DNA from 2 places in the Aminobacter sp. MDW-2 genome. Region 2 is predicted to be linked to the other one. Evidence: riboswitches for the same ligand, from Rfam matches in the RefSeq annotation. Region 2 holds a riboswitch; the other holds the start of a gene.

Region 1 (7,891 bases), 2.2 Mb from region 2:
GGCGCGATGATGCTGCTGCGTTCGCACCCTGAGCTCACCGGGCTCGCCGCAGTGACCTTCCTGCTGCATTTCGCCCATCACGTCTTTTCGGCGGTGTTCGTGCTCTATGCCGCCTATCGCTACAACTGGCATGCCTGGGAGGTCGGCACGCTGCTGGCAATGGTCGGGGTGCTCGACATGATCGTCCAGGGTCTGATCGTCGGCCCGGCCGTCAAGCGCTTCGGCGATCGCGCTACGATGGTGTTCGGCCTGTTTGCCGGCGCCTTCGGCATCGCCTGCATGGGCCTTGCGCCTACGGGATTCTGGTTCTCGCTGGCGATCATTCCGAACGCGCTCTGGGGCCTCGCCATGCCGACGACGCAGTCGCTGATGACCCAGCGCGTTTCCGAATTCGAGCAGGGCCAGTTGCAAGGCGCCAACATGAGCGTGGCGAGCATCGCCGGCGTCGCCTCGCCGCTGTTCTTCGGCGCGGTCTATGCCTGGACCGTGCGCGACGGCACGCCGCTGCCCTATCCCGGCCTCGCCTTCTACCTCGCGGCGGTCGTGCTTTTCGGCGCGGCCCTGCTGGGCTGGGTGGTGGCGCGCAAGGCAGACCGTGCCGATGCGGCCGACAAGGCCGCCTGAGACGCGCTCAGGCGGGCCGCAAGGCTGGCAGCACCTCGCGTCCGAAAAACTCCATGTCGGCGAGCGCCGCCGCCATGTCGACGATGCCGTTGCCGTTGAAGACCAGGCGCATGGCATCGATACCCGTAACTGCCGCCAGCGCCTTGAGCTGCGCCACACAATCGTCCGGCGAGCCTGCAATCACCTGCCGCGCCATGGCCGTCTGCCGGTCGGGCATCACGATCTGGTCAGTAGACCGCCCTGCGGCCTTTGCCGACGCAACCCGACGTTCGAACAGCCGCGGCACGAGCTCGTCGAGCTTGCCCATCGCCTGCACCTTCGTCGGAGCGATGCAGACATAGCGAGACAGTTGCGACGCCCGCAGACGGCAGGCATGGCCCTCCTCCTCGAGGATTGCCTGGTAGGTGGCAAGCTGCCCGACTTCAGGCGGATCGAGACTGAGCAGCAACGGCAATCCCTCGCGGGCGGCGAAGCCAAGCGTGTCGCGCGAAGTGCCGGCGACATAGACCGGCACCATCTCGCCTGGAAGAAGCGGTCCAACCGAAACCTCCGAAGCCGGCCAGCACGCGCCCTCTTCGATCCTTGCGCCTGATGTCCAGGCATCGCGCATGATCCGGTAGGAGTCCTCGAAACGAGCCCTGGTGCTCTCGGCGGCGATGCCCAGCGCGGCAAGCGTCGCCGGATGTGTGCCACGGCCGATGCCCAGGTCGATGCGGCCGCCGCTCTGCCAGTGCAACTGTGCCACCTCCTCAGCCAAGAGGAATGGATGGTAGAGCGGCGTCACCACGATGGAGGTGCCGACCCGCAGGCGCTGCGTCCGGGCAAGGATGGCGGAGGCGAGGATCAAGGTCGACGGATAAGCCTGCGGCGGGTTCTGGAAATGAAACTCGTTGAACCAGATGCCGTCGAAGCCCATGCGCTCGACGTCTTCGCAGAGCCGCAACACCGAAGCGTGGCTCTGGGCCCTTCCCCCTCGCGCAAAGCCTGAAATGTCGAGCCGCATCAGGTCAGCTCGTGCGGGGCAAAAACGGGAATGTCGCGCAGCAGCCCGATCTCTACATTGACGCCATAGACGTCGCGCACCGTCTGTTCGGTCAACGTGCTCCGCCAGTTGCCATGGCCGACAACGGCGCCCTTGTCGAGCAGGAGCAGGCTGTCGGAAAAGCGGGCGGCGAGCGACAGGTCATGAATGGCGACCAGTGCCGTCACACCTCGTTCGCGCGCGATCTCGGCCACCACGCGCAGGGTGAATAGCTGGTTGCCGATGTCGAGCGCGCTCGTCGGCTCGTCGAGCACCAGCACCTCGGTCTCCTGCGCCAGGGCACGCGCAAGCATCACACGCTGGCGTTCGCCGCCGCTGAGCTCCGACATCGGACGGAAGGCGAAATCCTCGAGTCGCAGCCGCCTGAGCATGTCCTCGACGACGGCGAGATCACCACGGCTCGGGCTCGCCCCCATATGCGGTGTGCGACCGAGCAGGCAGGTCTCGAACACCGTCGCTGGAAAGCTGAGCGGCGAGGATTGCGGCACATAGGCGATCCGGCGGGCGCGGACTTTGGGCGACATTGCGCGGATGTCGTGGCCGTCGAGCAGGATCCGCCCCGACGACGGCGTGGCAAGGCCGAGCACGGTCCGCACCAGGGTCGACTTGCCGGCACCATTGGGGCCGATGAGGCCGAGTATGTCGCCCTTCGTCAGCCCGACCGAGACCTCGCGCAGCACGGGGCGGCTGCCATAACCGAAGCTGACCTTGTCGACGGAAAGATAGTCGCTCATGAAAAATACTCCGAGCGCCTGGACAGGATCAGGTGCAGGAACAGCGGCACGCCGACGAAGGCGACGACGATGCCGACCGGAATGACTGTCGGGCTGAACGCCATGCGCCCGACAGTGTCGGCCAGAAGCAGCAGCATGGCGCCGCAGATCGCCGAAAACGGGATGAGATGGCGATGGTCGCTGCCGATCAACAGCCGGGCGACATGCGGCCCGATCAACCCGACAAAGCCGATCACGCCGGTGAAGCTGATGACCACCGCCGAGACCACCACCGACAGCACGACGGCGATGCCGCGCAGCAGCGCGACATTGATGCCGAGCGAACGCGAAACGTCGTCGCCGGCGCTCGTCAACGCGTTGAATTGCCAGGCCCGCGACTGCGCCAGCGGCAGGGCGACCAGCAGTGCCGCACCAGAGACGGCAACCGCATCCCAGCCGATGCCGTTCAGGCTGCCGAACGTCCAGTGCACGACCCGGGCCAGTTGCTCCTGGGTGGCGACGAACTGCACGGCTGCGGTCATGGCGCTGAACAGGTACATCAGGGCAATGCCGGTCAACACCATCGTCTGTGCCCCCATGCCGCGCAGCCAGGCCATGGAGAACACCAGCACGGCGCAGCCGAGCGCGAACAGAAATGCCGTCAGCGGCACGAAATAGAGCCCGGCGGCGCTGAAGCCTATGCCGAACATGATGGCGATCGAGGCACCGAAGGCCGCCGCCGAGGACACGCCGATCGTGTAGGGGCTAACCAGCGGATTGCGGGTGATCGCCTGCATCAAAACACCGGCGAATGCCAGTGACCCACCGGCTACCATGGCCATGACGACGCGCGGCAGGCGCAGATGAACGAGCACCCGCGCCTGCTGCGGATCGACCTCGGCGACGAAATGACCGAACGAGACCTTTTGCAGGATGACCATGAGCAGCGTCACCAGCCCCGTCTCGGCGATGCCGACGATGGCAACGCCGCCGGCGACGAGCAGCAGCACAAGCAGCGACCACAAGATGACAGCCGCCTTGCGATAGCCGGCTCGGTGGTAGAGGCTGGAAATGCCGTCGGATTGGCCACGCGCCAAACCGGCACTGCTTGCGATGTCCATGGTCTAGGCTCCGGATTGAGAGGGTACGCCGCCGCCTGACGGGCGGCGGCGTGCTGGTCGATCAGTTGGAGGCTGTGCCCTGGTAGGTCATGCCGCCCTGGAACGGCAGCCCCTGGTAGATCTCGATCCATTCCTTCATCGCAGCCTCGGGATCGACGTCGGTGAAGAGGTCGGGATAGAGCCACTTGGCGACCTGCAGCGCGCCGGTGACCTTGGACGAGCCGCCGGCGAGGTAGTAGTTGATCAGGCGGACATCGCCCGCCTGCCCTGCCGGCGTGCCTGATATTTCCTCGCGCGCGACGATCGCCCTCCAGCTCTCGGCGAATTTTGCCTCCGGGATGGTCTGGTAGGAGCCGGGCTGCAGCTTGATCACCAGGTCGGGCTTGCGCGCGATGATCTCCTCGGGATCGACGGTGAAGCTGTTTTCGTTGCCGCGCGACGACGGCTCCTTCTTGATGTCGATGTCGCCGAAGACATTGGTGCCGCCGCCGGCCTCGATCATGTCGTGCCAGCCTGAGCCGGGCGTGACGGTCACGAGATCACGGACCTCTTCAAGATAAACCTTCTTACGCTCGACGCCCTTCAGACGCTCGGCCAGCAGGTCCATGTACTTGGTGTAGTAGGCGTTCAGCGCATCGGCCTTTTCCTTCTCGTCGAACAGCTTGCCGAACAATGTGACGTTTTCGACATGCTGCAGCGTGTCCCAGGCGGTGACGACCAGCACCGGAATGTCGAAGGCTTCGAGCTGCTTGGCTGCCTCCTCATAGACGCCGTTGCGAGGGATGATGACCAAGTCCGGCTTGAGCGCAACGATCGCCTCGTAATTGGGCTGCGTCTGGCCTTGGCCGACAATGTCGGCTTCCTTGAACTGCGGCCAGTAGGTCGGATCCCGCATCGTGCTGGCATCGACGCCAACGACCTTGTCGATGGCGCCAATGGCGCGGGCGAACTCGACCGCGTAGCGGTTGAAGATCACCGCCCGCTTGATCGGCAGTTCCAGCTCGACCGTTCGGCCGGCATCGTCCGTGAAGCTATCCGCGGCCGCCGGCGCAAGGCCAATGGCGGATGCCGCGGCGAGCCCGAGCCAAAGGATCCAATGTCTGATGTTCATGATCTCTCCTTGCTTGAAAGGGGTGCGCAACGCCTGGCGTTGCCATGCCCGGAAGGCGTCCGGGACAATAGGTAGAGGCGCGATGCCACGGCAGCAGGCGACAAATGCGTCTGCCCAAACTTTCGATATTCTGGGGAAACCGTTCTTCCCGACATCGCCGCGCCAACCTCTGACTGCCCTGGCGGGGATGCGGAAATGCAGACCTGGCGAAAGCCGCAAACGGGCTTCCGGACGGGAACCGGCATTCCTGTGGCACACCCCGACCACGGAATCTCACTCTGTCAGGCAGGTCTCCTGGCTCGCGGGTCCTAGCCTTGTCGCCCGTCTTCCCGGCACGAATGCCAGTGACACAGGGGCAATAGGCTCACCGCTTACAGTTGCGGGACAGCTCCGGTTTCGCACCGGATTCCCTCTTAGCTTCCACCTCGCGGCGGAAGACCATGACGGCGCCAACCTATCGACGGCCAAGGTAAAGTCAAGTTGCCATCCGGGACTATACAGGGCGGCATTTGCCTGAGCCGCGACGATGCTGAGACCAGGTTGCGCGGAACTGCAGGCAGCGCAAACTGTTCTCCGGCTCAGCGAGCCGGCGAAACGGTCACCGAGACGATCTGGAACGGCACCGCACCATAGGTGGCGACCGTCTGCTCATGCTCCCACGCGCGGAACTGTCGCGACGGCCGCGCCGACAGCACCAACGCGCCATCCGCCTGGTCTGGCCGGATGGTACCGCGAAACCGCAAGGTCAGCCGGCCGCCTGATTTACCCAGCTTGCGATAGCGCAGCCGCGCGAAATGGCATTCGCCGCCATTCAGCTCCATCTCGATGCGACGGCGCACCGGCGGCACGTCCAGCCGCACGACAATGTCGATCTCGGCAGGCGCACCGCCAACTGCCGCCGGCGGCAACGGCACCTGCTGCGCCAGTGCCGGGGTGACCTGCCCCGCACCATCGCCCGCCTGTGTGCGCCGACCATGCCAGACGACGCCGGGCAGCTCGCGCTCACGGACAGCGCGTTTCTTGCGCATGCGCAACTGCTTGGCGACACCGCGTGACAGCCAGGTCAGACCCTTGAAGTCGGTCCGCGGCTTGGCCTGCAGCAAGGCAGCGATACGGGCGGCGCCGGCGCGATCGGCCATGTCGACCACCTGCTCCAGCACATCGTCGGGAACCGGCACCGACATCTCTGCTTTCAGATAGCTCAGCGCCACCGCCGTCGGCACGGCAAGGTGCCTGCGGGCGACGACGTCGCAAAGCACGGCCCAGTCGACGCCGCCGGCGCGGATCGCCGAGGCTGTGTCGACCAGCCAGTCGCTGTGGGTATGAGCGTCGAGGCCGCCATGGCCGATCGCCAGCGTCACCCGGTCGGCGGTCGAAGGGACCAGCACGTCGAGACTGGTGAAGGAGGCCGGCGTGGCGCGCTGCCAAACCGCAGCGTCGTCCGCCTCATCTGCCTGCGACCAGTCATAAGCGACCTGGTGCAGATCGATGTCGCCATAGCTGCCCTTGAAGAAATTCATCGACCGCACCGCAGCTAACCGCGGCTTGAGATATTGGGGACTGACCCCTGTCGACACCTGCCAGTCGCCATGACGCAGCATGTCGAAGGCGGCCACCATGTGCTCGGGGTGCACAAGGATGTCGATGTCGTGCGCCACCCGGCCGCGCTGTGCCGCCGGCTCCACCGCGATGCGGCTCGCGCCCTTGAGCAGCATGATCGGCACGCCGGCCGCGACGATGGCCCTCAGTGCGGGCTCGGCCTCGCGCATGGCAAGCCGCGACTTGGTCCACAGCATCTTCTGCAGGCCAGCGAGACGCGGATAGGCGGGATGCATCGCCAGCGCCTTGCCGAACCGGTCGGCGATCGCGGCAAGCAGCCTGTGCTCGCGGAACTCGACGGCATCGATGTCGTTGGCATCGAGCCACCGCAAGGCCTGCGTCTGCGCGACCGCATGGTCCGGCAACAGCACCGCCTTGAGCAACTGGTCGAGACCGTTGGTTGGCCATGCCCAGCCATAGTCGGGGAAGCGCCGGCCGATGCGGCGTGACGTGGATGCCATCAGCCCTGTCCGGCGTTCTTGAGCTTGCGCCGCAGCATGGCCATTCTTGCGACCTCGAGATAGCCACGGTCGCGCTCGGGATCGCGGCCGTAGGACATGCTTCCCGGCAGGATCCGGCGCAGGGCCAGGACCTCATCGATCATGCCGAGCTGGTGGCCGTCTTCGCGGGCCCGGCCAAGCCAGTCGACCATTTCACCGCGGTTGCCTGGCGGGTCGATCACCGAGCCGACGGAAAGCGCCACCTCGCTACGGACCAACATCGTCGTGCGCGACCAGCCGGGCGTCACCTTGCCGGTGCCATCGTCTGGTTCGCCATGCCGAAAGGTTCGCCACTGCGTGAACACGGCAGCCAGCTGCGGCGCCTCTTCCAGCCTGCGAAACTGACGCTCGATCTTGTCGCCAAGCCACAGATCGTCGGCGTCGACAGTTGCAATGAAGGGCGCCCTGGCCAGCGCGAAGCCGCGCGTCGTGGCACTGCCCGGTCCGGAGTTGTCCTGCCTGACATATCGGACCGGAACGCCCGATTGCCGCGTCACCGCCTCGGTCTCGTCGGTCGAGCCGTCATCGACGACGATGATCTCGGCAGGCGGCACTGTCTGCGCGGCAACCGAGCGCAGCGTCTCGGCGATCGTGCGGGCCGCGTTCCAGGCGGGAATGACGACGCTGTATCTCATGACCGCAGCGGCGCCCCATCGCCCGACGGATGCGCCACCTGGATGAAACCTCTGAGGTCGCCGAGCGTCGGGTCGGCCTTGCGGCGGCGCATCGATTTCTGCATCGCCTTGAGGAACTCCCGCCGCGACTCGGCGACGTTCCGGGTCAGATTGTGTTCATGGCGGCGGTAGTAGAGCGCGATCGTGTCGGGAAAGACAAATCGCGCCCTCTGCTCGAAGATGCGAAACAGGAAGTCGGTGTCCTCTGCCTGCGCCAGCTCCTCGTCGAAATCGCCGATCCGCGCGATCAGGCTGCGCCGATAGATGCCGGCCGACAGATGCACGCCGCGAAAGATGCGGTCGTCGCATCCTGCAACCGGCTCGAGCGTCTCGTCGTCGATCTGGTCGACCATGCGCATGTAGGAATAGGTGAGTTCGAGCGCCGGATCGGTCTTGAAATAGGCAAGGTCGGCGGCAAAGCGCCCGGCGGGTGAGATGTCGTCGGAATCGATGAAGGAGACGAACTCGGTGTCGTCAGAGAGCCGGCGCAGGCCGGCATTGCGCGCC
Region 2 (7,891 bases):
CACGCCCGCAAGGCGATCAAGATGGGTGCCGATGGCCTCATCGCGGTCGCTGCCGGTGCCGGCGGCCATGCCGGCACGCTGTCGCCCTTCGCCCTGATCCAGGAAATCCGCCAGTGGTTCGACGGCCCGCTGCTCCTGTCCGGAGCCATTGCCAATGGCGGTGCGGTGCTCGCGGCCCAGGCCATGGGTGCTGACCTCGCCTATATCGGCTCGCCCTTCATCGCCACCGAGGAGGCGCGCGCCGGCGACGACTACAAGCAGATGATCGTCGAATCCAAGGCCGCCGACATCGTCTATTCCAACCTGTTCACCGGCATCCACGGCAACTACCTCAAGGGCTCGGTCCGCGCAGCCGGCATGGACCCCGACAACCTCGCCGTCTCCGATCCGTCGAAAATGGATTTCGAGGAAGCGGCCAAGTACAAGGCCTGGAAAGACATCTGGGGCTGCGGCCAGGGTATCGGCGCCGTCGACAAGGTCGTGCCCGTCGCCGAGTTGGTCGAGCGCCTCGCCACCGAATATGCTGCGGCCAAGGCCCGCATCACGGGCTGACAACATCCGTAAACCGTCGGCGCCCGACCTGTTCCGGTGCCGTCCGGCGCGCTGAATATCCGGCAGGCAGCACGTTTGTCCCGCCTGTCGAAAGCCTCAGAAGGCGTCTTGCAATCGCAGCGCTTTGAAGTTATCAGGCACACACCGTCGCGCGGCCGCCAGGCTGCGTTGCCTGGAAGCCGCTTTAGCTCAGTTGGTAGAGCACATCATTCGTAATGATGGGGTCGCGTGTTCGAGTCACGCAAGCGGCACCAGTTTCCCAGGAAAATCAGCTCCTTCCAGATGCCCACGCGGCACCGGAAATCTATGCCCATTTCGGGACTGTCCTTCGCCCCACAAGGTGCAGACGGATCACTCCGTGATGGCGTCGACGCTTGCCGCGAGAGCATCTTCGACAAGCGCACGGATCCTGGCCTGGGCTCCGACCAGATGGGCCCGCCAATTGCCGGCGCGCAATTCGTCAAGAGCCGCCCGCACCGTTTCGGCAGACACCTTTTCCGCCTGGAACACAAATGGCCAACCGGTCCTGCCGACCACGGCTGAAACCTTAGCTCCACCGGGAACCTGATCGATCGCAATCACCGGCTTTCCTGCGGCGAGCGCCAACAGCGCCCCGTGCATGCGGGTCGTCAGCACGATGTCGGATCGTGCGAACCCGGCATGGATCTTCCCAGGACCATTCTCAGGTGATAGCACCGTGTCGATCTCGATCGGGTGTAGCGTCGACCCGCGCACCACATCTTGGAACATCGCCAATGCCTGAGGTGCCATCGCAACTCGCCTGGCGCCATACTCGCCTTGAGGGCCACGCAGGCAAACACCTGCGGTCTCGAGCCTCTCCTTTCCAGTGGGTTCAACGGTCTCCGAAACGGCGAGATCGAAATACGGTGGATCGACGCCATCACGGCCAACAATGTGATGGAAGCGGCGATTCATCCTGGCGTGATTGGGAAGGACGCTGACGCCTGCCGCGATCTTGGTCGCTAGCCTGTGGACAGACAAAAGGTCGTTCAGGTCGCGACTGTAGGTGATCGGACCACAGACGAACACGAGCTTTTTCGCAGGCTTGATGGCATAGAGATCATCAACCGGCAGATGGCCCGGAATCTGCAGTTCCGGATGCGAAATGACGGCGTGCTCGACGCCGCGCAGACGCAGCCTCGATGACAGGTTGTCGACCGCCATCAGGTCGCCGATCGTCGGACCGCCCCTGTAGCCGTAGCTTCCCCACCAGAACAGAAGCGTCGGCGGCGTGTCGACGGTGCGCGCAGCCAGATACACGCGACGAAAGGAGCTTAGCCGGCTCTTCAGCGACATCAGTGCAGTCTCGAAACGAGCTATTGAGTGACAACGGCGTCCAGAAGGCTGCCGCGTATGATTTCGCGTCCTGATATGACCGACGCGCTCAAGTGAACGCCAAGCGTCCGATTGGTTGCTACATCGGGCCAGGACAGCCCGCGATCGAAGAGCAGGTTGGTGTTCTGGTAGCTGACCGGATAGAACACATCGATCGGCTTGGCCGAAGCTGCAATTTCGTGGCGCCGGGTGACGTTGGTCAACAGCTGCGGTCCAATGACACCCCAACGATGGCGGGATACCGGGACAGGCAGGCGCATGGCCTTGCGCAGGCGCAGTAACCGTCTCTTTGTGCTTCGATACCACCATGGAATGAAATGAGGATCGCTGGATGCCGTGATCAGCTCATTGAGCGCCGGATGCTGCGAAGGCAGCCCCAGCACGGCGCCATTGATCGCCTTGTCGGATTCCCAGCCGAAGAGGAATTCCTCCTGCTGGATCGGCCTCAGGCAATAGACGTCGCAATCCACGTATATGCCGAGGCCCGCCCGCAGGATGCGGTACCGATAGATATCCGACGCCAAAGCCAGGCTACCGGTCGTCTCATGCGCAACGATTTCCGATCGAGCCATCAACCGTTGGGCGTCGAAAAGTTCGACGCCTTCAGGCACGTCCTCCGGCCGGTCAAACACATGCAGAACGACACGATGCCCATTTCGAAGAAACGACCTCAGACACCCCGCGTGGACCGGCCCCAATCTGTTGCCGATCCACAGCGAATTCACCACTGCCAACATGAATTACCACCCCATACCTGCCCGGGGCCTAAATAAACCAGATCGGGCAAAGGTCAACCTTCTGCAAGCACAGGTGGTAGCCCGCAACAGCCGCGGACAAGGTCGATGGTGATGTTGTGGTGGTCGCGCAGCGAGCGATAGTCCTGGCCGCAAAGCTTGGAAAAATGCTCATTCTCGGCCGGGGAACGCAACATGCGCGATGCATCTCGCGTTGTTTGATCATTCAAAGCTGCACCAGCCTTTTCCCAAGGAAATTAAGCCAGCAAGGCATCACCGGTGCGCCTGGTTCCGCTCACTGTCGGAACCAGGTCGAATCAATCAGGCGTTCGCCCGCGTGCACGAGCCGGCCGGCAGCCTTCTTCGACAGCCGATGGAGATATCCCCGCCGGTTGCGCGGTGTTTCCTACGATCCCAGCGTAACGACGAAGTGCTTCGTCACCGGCTCGATGATCTTCCAGGTGCCCCTGAAATCCGCTTCCACGACGAACGCGTCGCCCGGCCCAACCTCGACGGGCGCGCCGCCATCCGGCGTGATGATGATGCGACCCGAGATCATGTGGACGAACTCGTAGTCGGTGTAGCTGGCGTGGTAGGTGCCTGGCGTGGCCTGCCACGTTCCCGACAGCACCTTGCCATCCCCGGTCGTATGCTGGACGGCCGTTTTCATCGTCGGCTTTCCGTCGACCACCACCCATCCCGGTAGGTCGTTGGAATCTGCACCTTCCGGCTGGCCAAATTTGAGGATTGTTTTGTTCGCCATGGCATTCTCCTCCCTTAAGACACCCCTGCATAGCCGACGCCCTCAATTCAGGCAACTTTGTTTCCTTATGATAAAGAGGCATATTCCTATGTTGGTGTTCTTCCGCCGCCCCTTGCGGAATCAGCCCTGTCTGTGTTGATGGACGGATGTTTAGCAAGGACTCATAGATGAAGGCCAAACTGCTCGCTGCGGTGACGATGCTCGCAGTTGCCGGCTGTGCATCCCAGCCCGCCGACTATGCCACCACACTCTCTGCCAAGGATTCCAAATGGCGGTCAGCGGACTGCACGAAAGCTCGAGCTGAGGCGGCGAACTACGCAGCGCAAGAGAAAGAAACCCTGAGCGTATCGGCAGGGCTGCTGCTTGGCCCATACGGGCTCGGCATCGCCATGGCCGGCAAGGAGCATCGCGCCAAGATGCGCAAGAAATTCGCCCGGGACATGCATCTGAAATGCTCGAGCAAGCCCCTTCCTGCCAGCCTGGCGAGCAGCGCGGACACCGCGAAGCGGTAACTTCGGTCCTCACTGCCAACGGCGCGCATGTGCGGCAAGCTCGTCGCGCGCCTGCTCCAACGCCTTCGGCGAAGCGTTCGCCCACGCGGTGAGCCGCCGCCGCGCACATCATCGACACCTCCGATCCTCGCCTGTGGCTGTCGCGATTGCATGCCGGGCCACATTGGTGGGGTGCCCACGAAAACAGGCCAAAGCTGCTCTGCAATCATTCTGGCGACCCGCCTGGTGGCCGTTCCCAGCGTCTTCACGTTGGCGGTAACTCACGACACTCGCCGGTGTCCTGGCAACGCACCGGTGGACGGCCGCTCAGATTGCCCTGAACGGGCTCGACGCCGCTTGCGATCCAGCCGCTCTACACGAGAAGTTGAACGACCGCGCCGTCCGCTCGCTGGCGTTGGTTGACCTTACGTTAGGAGCCTCTAAACGACCTACAGGCTCACCTCGTCCTTACCCCACCTTGGACCACCCGAGCTTAGCGCCCGCCCTGCCCCCCCCCAATCAATGGGCGGGCGCGTCCCCTCGCACATCCGATGTCGCGCAGACAAGCTTATCAGCCGCGGACGCCTTCACATCGCAACTGCGAGCTTCCCGCTTCATATCGACGCCGGTTGCCGATTTTCATGTCGATATGCCTCGGGCAGGCGCCGTTCGCCTTGTGCGGTTTGCACAGAAGGCAGCCGGCCCTGGCATTCCTGGGCTTATTCCGCTTGGGGTGCATGTCCATCTCCGGTCTCTACCAATGCGCCCCGATGGCGCACGGTCATGATCGGAAGGGCTGCTTGGCAATCGTCGTCCATCGCTGGACCATGTCCAGCAACGCCAAGCGATCGCAAGGCAGCGCATTGCTGGCCTAGGTACTTGTCCATCGACAACCCTTGACTTGCGTCTGCCCGCATATAGCTTGCCGCGCGGTTATGGTTCTTCTGCTTTCGGGCGGAAGCTAAGAGGGAATTCGGTGCGAAACCGAAGCTGCCCCGCAACTGTAAGCGGTGAGCCGCATTGCCGATTGTGTCACTGGCCGACGGCCGGGAAGGCAGGCAATGAGCCGAGACCCGCGAGCCAGGAGACCTGCCTGACCGAGTGATGTTCCGTGGGCGGGGTGTACCACCGGAGCGCAGGTTCGTGCAGGCGGCGCTATCGGCCATCGCCTTCCACCAACATGCGTTGCGACAATCCCGACCGCAGTCAGGCCAGGGATCGATCGTTTGCACAATACAGAAGTTGAGACCGCGCAGTCCCAGGCCAGACGTGCCATCGTGCTCGTCGCCAGGTCGGCCTTTGCTGCCGCGCCCTACAGGCAGATGCAGCAGCTCTGTGATCTCGCCGCGGCGTTGCCCGGCGTCGATCACACCAGCTTCGGCTTCACCGAACAAGGCACGCCGTCGCTGCGCGAGGCGCTTGCGGCACTTCGCCAGCAGGATTTCTCCGATATCCTCATCCTGCCGCTGATGCTGCCGATCGAGCCCAGCTTCAATGCCTGGCTCACCAAGTCGCTGCGCCGGTGGCAGGCCGAGGACGCGGCACCTCGGCCGACGGTGCGCATCGCGCATGGCCTCGCCGAAAGCCCGCTGCTAGCTGCAATGATGGCCGACCTCGTCACCGGCGCCGATGCGACGCCGCCCATCCCGCCGCTCGACAGGCTGGCTCCGGAGGGCTCGCTCGTGCCGGCGCAGAAACGCCGCGTGCTGGTCTGCCAGGGCGGCCCGTGCAATGCCGCCGGCGCGGACCTGATCTGGGGCCACCTGCGCAACCAGCAGGACCGCCAGAAGCTGCGCGTGACCGGCGACGGCACGATGAGCGCCAAATCGACCTGCCTTGGCCCCTGTAACCTGGCACCGGTGCTGCAGGTCTTTCCCGAAGGCACCTATTACGGCGGGGTCACCGAGGCCGCCGTCGACCGCATAGTCACCGAACATCTGCTCGGCGGCGCGGTGGTCGACGACTTTGCCTACCACCCCACCGGCCGCAAGCAGTTGCTGCGGTGAAGGCCCATTGAAAACAAGGGGGATCGTGTCGTTCCGCCACCACCTGCTTTTTGCCCCTGCCTTTTATCGGCCTGGACAGCGACATGCTGTTCTGCCGCGAACCTGATCTGGCACTGGAGGTTGCTGCGGCCGCCCTTCGGCTCCGTCGACGTCAAGGGCATGTGCACATATGGCCGCGACGACCGATCCTCGGGACGGTTATTGGCAGGCGCCGTCCCGGACTTTGGGCGTCGACTACGACCTGGTGCCAATGATCGAGACCACCGTCGACAAGGCTGGGGTCAAAGCGAGCTACGATGGCGGCCTCGTCGTGGTTAGGCGAGAAGACCGTATCCTCGGCTACTCGGCTATGTCGAGCGTTCGGTGGCAGCAAAGCTCGCGCCCAATGTCAGCCATCGTGTCGAGGCGGGCCACGGCGCGTTTCCGCCCGGGGAAGCGAGCTGTGGGACAGTTCGCAGGCCTGCCTGTCGCTGGCCATACCGGGCAGCGGCCTGACGATGCGCACCTTGTCGGCACCGCACAACTTTCCGCACCACCTGTTCGACCCGATTCCGGCCGAACAGCAACGCTTGCCGTTGTCGATCGTCCACTATCACGACGTCTTTACCAGGCACGGCGCGCAATCCGCTGCTCAACGGATCGGCGGATGTTCCCGCCGATATCCGCCACTGGCTGGAAGCCAAGGCTGAAACGCTCAGCAGCGGCAGCGGCGCCTGGGGTCGTCGGGCACAGGTCCGATGGGCTGACACAGCCTGTTGCGATCCACGTCAATCCATCGATCTAATTGACCCAAGGGAAACATCAGCGACTATTGCGCAGGGCTAGATCAGTTCAGTGGGCGGTGGCAGTCATGGCAATTCAAGTATCCTATTCGCGGCGTGATGTCCGCGAAGAGTTGGTGCGTCGGCGCGAGACTTACATCGCGGCGCAGAGATCTCTGTCACCGCCTTCGCCGCGGGGATATGGCAACATGGAATGCGTCCATTGTCATAATCGCTTCATCGGCGTCACCGCTGCCGCCTGGAAGTTCGGCCTCTGCGACGACTGCCTGCATCACGACTGATTGTCCAGCCAGCGCAGCTCCCTTTGCGGGAGTTCCAGCGCCTAGATCGACTGCTGTGGAACTTCCGTGTCCGCGGCGTCCCAGGCACATTCTTGGGCGATCTACCTTCCCCGATGATCCGGCCAAACCCGCATCCCCAATAGCAGTAGGTCGCCGCCACGGCCCACCGTCCGCACTCATATTTCGGGGTAATTCCAAACGTGCCTTGACCCTGAATTAGAAACTGCGCAACCTCGCCCGAAACGGAGGAGGCGGCTCGATCGTGGGGAAGCGATCCGGGCCGCAAATGGGAGCATCTATGTCCGACCAGATCGCGGCGTCGTCCGCCACGCCCGCAATTGCGCGCCGACCGCTTCTGGCCCGCATCGACTGGCTCAATTTGAGCGGCCTCGCCTTCTATCATGTCGTCGCGCTCTACGCCTTGCTGCCCTGGTTCTTCAGCTGGACCGGCGTCATCCTCTGCATCGCCGGCATCTATGTCTTCGGCACGCTCGGCATCAACCTCTGCTACCACAGGCTTCTCACCCATCGCGGCTTCACCTGCCCGAAATGGCTCGAGCACGGGCTTGCGATCATCGCCGTCTGCGCCTTCCAGGACACGCCGGCGCGCTGGGTTGCGGTGCACCGCCGCCACCATGAGCACGCCGACGAGGAGCCGGATCCGCACAGCCCGATCGTCACCTTCCTCTGGGCCCATATCGGCTGGCTGCTGGTCAAGTCGCCCGACATGGAGCGCATGCAGATCTACGGCCGCTACGCCAAAGACATCGTTCGCGACCCGTTCTACCGCAAGCTCGACAAGCCGCATGTCTATCTCGGCATCATCATCGCGTCCTGGGCAGCTTTCTTCGGCGGCGGCGTCGCCGCGAGCCTGATCACCGGCGGCACGACTGACGAGGCGATCCAGTTCGGCCTCAGCCTGCTCG

What was found. Region 2 has a riboswitch for cobalamin ahead of H5P29_RS27895 ((2Fe-2S) ferredoxin domain-containing protein). Riboswitches for the same ligand answer to the same signal wherever they lie in the genome.
Region 1: another riboswitch for cobalamin. It lies ahead of H5P29_RS10130 (ABC transporter substrate-binding protein); the one in region 2 lies ahead of H5P29_RS27895 ((2Fe-2S) ferredoxin domain-containing protein).

Annotation. Positions count from the first base shown of each region.
Region 1 is NZ_CP060197.1:2,063,364-2,071,254, reverse strand. It holds gene H5P29_RS10150 (TCR/Tet family MFS transporter) at 1-624, shown strand, start outside; gene H5P29_RS10145 (LLM class flavin-dependent oxidoreductase) at 632-1,627, opposite strand; gene H5P29_RS10140 (ABC transporter ATP-binding protein) at 1,627-2,400, opposite strand; gene H5P29_RS10135 (iron ABC transporter permease) at 2,397-3,500, opposite strand; gene H5P29_RS10130 (ABC transporter substrate-binding protein) at 3,562-4,611, opposite strand; cobalamin riboswitch at 4,878-5,069, opposite strand; gene H5P29_RS10125 (nucleotidyltransferase family protein) at 5,190-6,671, opposite strand; gene H5P29_RS10120 (glycosyltransferase family A protein) at 6,671-7,345, opposite strand; gene H5P29_RS10115 (glycosyltransferase) at 7,342-7,891, opposite strand, start outside.
Region 2 is NZ_CP060197.1:5,658,619-5,666,509, forward strand. It holds gene H5P29_RS27860 (nitronate monooxygenase family protein) at 1-552, shown strand, start outside; tRNA gene H5P29_RS27865 (tRNA-Thr) at 731-806, shown strand; gene H5P29_RS27870 (polysaccharide pyruvyl transferase family protein) at 904-1,869, opposite strand; gene H5P29_RS27875 (glycosyltransferase) at 1,890-2,645, opposite strand; gene H5P29_RS27880 (hypothetical protein) at 2,699-2,839, opposite strand; gene H5P29_RS27885 (cupin domain-containing protein) at 3,049-3,405, opposite strand; gene H5P29_RS27890 (hypothetical protein) at 3,573-3,917, shown strand; cobalamin riboswitch at 4,816-5,008, shown strand; gene H5P29_RS27895 ((2Fe-2S) ferredoxin domain-containing protein) at 5,123-5,902, shown strand; gene H5P29_RS27900 (fatty acid desaturase) at 7,264-7,891, shown strand, end outside.